2 regions of the Actinoplanes sp. NPDC049598 genome follow, and region 1 is predicted to be linked to the other one. Evidence: riboswitches for the same ligand, from Rfam matches in the RefSeq annotation. Region 1 holds a riboswitch; the other holds the start of a gene.
What was found. Region 1 has a riboswitch for thiamine pyrophosphate ahead of AB0J66_RS21785 (thiamine phosphate synthase). Riboswitches for the same ligand answer to the same signal wherever they lie in the genome.
Positions count from the first base shown of each region.

Region 1 (2,194 bases):
CGTTCCTCCTGGGTGGCGCCGACGACGATCTCGCCGTCCTGGCGGGGCACCACGTACACCGGCCGGCCGTCGACGGTCGCGTCGAGCACGTGCCGCAGCAGACCCGGCTCGCCTTTCAGGCGAAGGACCTGACCCTTGACCGGCCGTACGGGGAGTCCGGTGAGCCGGGCCGTGCCGGTGCCGGCCGCCACGACGATCGTCCCGGAGTCCACGTCGGACAGTGAGTCGACCCGCTTGGCGACGATCCGGCCGCTCAGCTTCGCCCGGAGCGCGGCCACGACCCGGCGCGGGTCGACCTGCCGCTCACGGGGTGAGTGCACGCCGGCCCGTACCCGCGGGCTGAGAGCCGGCTCCAGCGACCGCAACTCCGACGGGCGCAGCAGCGGAAGCTGCTGTTTCGTCCAATGCCGGGCCGCGGAGGCCACGTCGTCCGCGGTCATCGCCAGGCTCAGCGTTCCCGTGTCGTCGTAGCCGACGTCGACGCCGAGCCCGGCCGCGAAGCCGGGCCACAGGTCGGCCGACCGCTCCATCAGCCGCACCAGCGCCGGGTCCTCGAACGCCGACTCGCCGCCGGGGGCCAGCATGCCCGCCGCCACGTGCCAGGCGCCCTCGTCGCCGCCGTCGAGCACGGTCACGTCCCGGCCCCGCTCGACGAGCTGCCAGGCGATCGACAGGCCGATGATCCCGCCGCCCACCACCACGACGTCGCTCATGCCAGCGCCTTCAGGAACGCGATCGTGACACCGGCCGGGTCGCCCGCCACGGCCGAGATCGCGGCCACGCCGTACGCCCGGAGAAGCGGCACCCGCTGCGGGGTGATCCCGCCGATCGCGATGACCGGCGTGCCCGGCACCGCGGCGGCGACCCTGGCAATCCCCTCCGGCCCGATCGGATCGGGGAGTCCTGCCTTGCTGGTGGTGGCGAAGGCCGGCCCGGACCCGAGATAGGACGCCCCGTCGCGGACCGCCTGTTCGGCGGCTTCGGGCGTACGGCACGTGGCGCCGACGATGGCCGAGGGACCGAGCACCCGCCGCACCGCAGCGACCGGCAGATCTTCCGCACCCACGTGGACACCGTCGGCGCCGGCCGCCAGGGCCACCCCTACCCGGTCGTCCACCAGGCAGATCGCGTCACCAGCGCGCCGGCACACGTCGAGGGCGGCCACGGTCAGCTCGTAGGCCGCGCGATCGGACTTCTTCTCCCGCACCTGGATGGCGACCGGCCCGTGGCCGACCGCCCCTCGCACGACGTCGAGCGAGTCGGTGACTACATGCAAACGAGGAAACAACGAACGCTCCTCCCTGCGCCGGCATGACCCGGATCAGGTTCTACGGTCGGGGGCTGCGTCGGCCCCCCTCTCAGCCCGGTGCACCGGACTCCCGTGGGGTTGTTGTTCGGACCATAACCGGTCCGCGGCGAAAAAAGCTAGGAGCCGGAAATCACAGCCGGCTCCTCGCCGCATGATCAGAGCTTGTAGAAGGTCACGTAGTGGTCGGGGGTGAACCAGGCTTCCTTTGTGGAGCGGTTGACCACGATCCGGTACGCGTCGCGGGTGGCGCCGCGGGTGCGGGAGTAGACGTCGTACTCGTTGTAGGTGGCGTTGAGGGGGAGTTGCTGCTCGCGGTTCTGGAAGGTGCCGCCGGTGTAGTTGTACTGGCCGTACGGCCAGGAGTACCAGCCGCTGCTGGTCGGCCAGCCGAGCGACGACCAGCCGGTGCGGGCTGTGCGGGCGGCTGAGCAGCGCGAGATCGTGCAGCTCGAGTAGACGGCGGCCTGGGCCGCGTCCGTGGTCGTGGGCGCCACCACGGCCGGCGCCACCAGGGCGGTGCCGGAGAGGGCGAAGACCATCGCGAGGCCGGCCAGGAGCCGGCGGAGGCGGGGTTGCCGGTCAGGGGTCATGACCACATCGTGGAGCGCGGGGAGGCCGCGCGGTACCTCCCCGATGGATCATTCCATTGATGTTTGCCTATCGATTACCGGCCCAGGCCGCCGACCCAGTCGGTCAGCTCGCCCTCCCGGCCCTGCTGGGCGGCGCGGGGCTGGGGCGGGGTGAAGCCGTCGAACGACGGTGTCGGCAGGACACCGGTGTCCGACGGGCGCAACTCGTGATCGGGGCGCTGGGCGGCGGCCGAGGCGCGGGCCGCGACGGCGGCGGCGACGCTGGCCCGGCCGGTGATGGCCTGCGCGGCGCCGG
Region 1 covers NZ_JBFAOX010000009.1:131,117-133,310, forward strand. The annotation lists gene thiO (glycine oxidase ThiO) at 1-713, opposite strand, end outside; gene AB0J66_RS21785 (thiamine phosphate synthase) at 710-1,288, opposite strand; TPP riboswitch at 1,282-1,393, opposite strand; gene AB0J66_RS21790 (ribonuclease domain-containing protein) at 1,465-1,899, opposite strand; gene AB0J66_RS21795 (hypothetical protein) at 1,974-2,194, opposite strand, start outside.

Region 2 (2,194 bases), on a different contig from region 1:
GCCGCAGCATCCAGCGCAGCACCGCGGCGTCCCGGCTCAGCAGGAACCGCTCGGCCACCGGCGACTGGAAGACCTTGAAGTACGCCATCCGGGCCCGCTGCGACGGCCGTGTGCGCAGGGCCAGCCGCAGCGCCTGGGGATGCGGCACGGAGACCGCGGTCAGCGTGCGGACCCGCTCGGGATAAAAGGCGGCGAGCAGCCAGCCGATCTGCGCGCCCCAGTCGTGCCCGATGACGTGCGCGGACTCCAGGCCCAGGGCGTCCAGGACGCCGACCGCGTCGGCTGCGGCCTCGCTGAGGCGGTACGCGCCGACGTCGGCCGGCCGGGCGCCGGGGGAGGTGCCGCGCTGATCCATGGCGTACGTCCGCAGGCCCGCCTCGTGCAGCTTCGGCGTGAGCAGGTCGAACTCGCGGTGGTCCTGCGGAAAACCGTGCAGCAGCAGGACCGGGTCGCCGTCCTCCGGGCCGCCTTCGAAGACGTCGAAAGTCAAACCCCTGGCCTTGACCTCCATATGTGATCACTCCCTCGATAGGCGTAATGAAAAACCAGTGTTAGCGTCATCGAAACTAATACAGCGAAGTTCATTCGCGACGGTGGAGACGCCGTCGTCGGCTTGCGCACCTGCAACTCGAGGTAGGTCGCGAATGAACTTCGTCCGACAGGGGAGCGCACAGCGCTGAGAGTGCGGGCAACCGCAGACCCTCGCACCTGATCTGGGTAATGCCAGCGCAGGAAGTTCGGTCTTTCCTCCAGCCGCGCCGTCGTCATGACGGCGTGCGTCTCCTCCCGGTACCCACTGGGAGGTTTCACATGAACAACCGTTGGCGCACCATCGACATCGTGATCGCCTCGATCATCGCCGTCGCGTTCGGCGTGATCTTCTGGGCCTGGGGCCTGCTCTGGAACGGCCCCGCCGACGCCATCCCGCTGCCCGGCCGGGCCGTGCTGTACGGCGTCTGGCTGGTCCCGGCCGTGCTCGGCGCTCTGATCGTCCGCAAGCCGGGCGCCGCCTTCTACACCCTCAGCCTGGCCGCGCTGGTCTCGGCCGCGATCGGCACGAGCTGGGGCTGGACGCTGATCATCCAGGGCCCGCTCGAGGCCCTCGGGGCCGAGCTCGTGTTCGCCGCCTTCGCCTACAAGTCCTACCGCCTGCCGGTGGCGCTGCTGGCCGCCCTGACGGCCGGGGTGGTGGCCTCGGTCTACGACGCGTTCGTCTGGTACGGCGGCACGTCGTGGGCCACCATGCGGATCTGGTACATCGTCCTCACCGCGATCTCCTCGCTGGTGATCGCCGGTTTCGGCAGTGTCGCGCTGACCCGCGCGCTGGCCCAGACCGGCGTGCTCGACCGGTTCGCGGCGGGGCGTTCGCGTGCGCTCGTCTGATCTGGTCTAGTTCCCGACATGAGTGAGGTCGTTCTCCGCGGTTTCGGCTGGCGGCACGCGGGCCGCCGCGCCTGGGCCGTCCGCGACGTCGACCTGCGGATAGCGCACGGCGAGCGGGTGCTCCTGCTGGGTCCCTCCGGGGCCGGCAAGAGCACCCTGCTGGCCGCGCTGGCCGGGCTGTTGCCGGAGGACTCGGGCGAGGCCGAGGGCACCATCGAGATCGACGGACTGGAGCCGCACAAGGCCCGCGACCAGGTCGGCATCGTCTTCCAGGACCCGCAGACCCAGCTGGTCATGGCCCGCAGCGGCGACGACGTGGCCTTCGGCCTGGAGAACCGCGGGGTGCCGGCGGCCGAGATCTGGCCGCGGGTCAGCGACGCGCTCGACCGGGTCGGTTTTCCCTATCCGATCATCCGCTCGACCGCGGCCCTCTCCGGTGGCGAGGCCCAGCGGCTCGCCCTGGCCGGGGTGCTCGCCCTGCGCCCGCGCCTGCTGCTGCTCGACGAGCCGACGGCCAACCTCGACCCGGACGGCGCCGCACTGGTCCGCGAGGGCATCTCGTCGGCCCGCATCGACGCCTCCATGATCATCGTCGAGCACCGGGTGGCCGAGGCCCTGCCGCTGGTCGACCGGGTCGTCGTGCTGGAGCCGGGCGGCGGCATCCGGGCCGACGGCGCGCCCGAGGTCGTGTTCGCCGCCTACGGCGACCGCCTGGCCGACGAGGGCGTCTGGGTTCCCGGATTCACCATCCCCCCGCTCAAGTCAAGGTCAACTGCTTCGACCGCGCTGGTACGGGCGGAAGGGGCCACAG
Region 2 covers NZ_JBFAOX010000012.1:114,804-116,997, reverse strand. The annotation lists gene AB0J66_RS26785 (alpha/beta hydrolase) at 1-511, opposite strand, end outside; TPP riboswitch at 651-753, shown strand; gene AB0J66_RS26780 (ECF transporter S component) at 811-1,383, shown strand; gene AB0J66_RS26775 (ABC transporter ATP-binding protein) at 1,402-2,194, shown strand, end outside.
Region 2: another riboswitch for thiamine pyrophosphate. It lies ahead of AB0J66_RS26780 (ECF transporter S component); the one in region 1 lies ahead of AB0J66_RS21785 (thiamine phosphate synthase).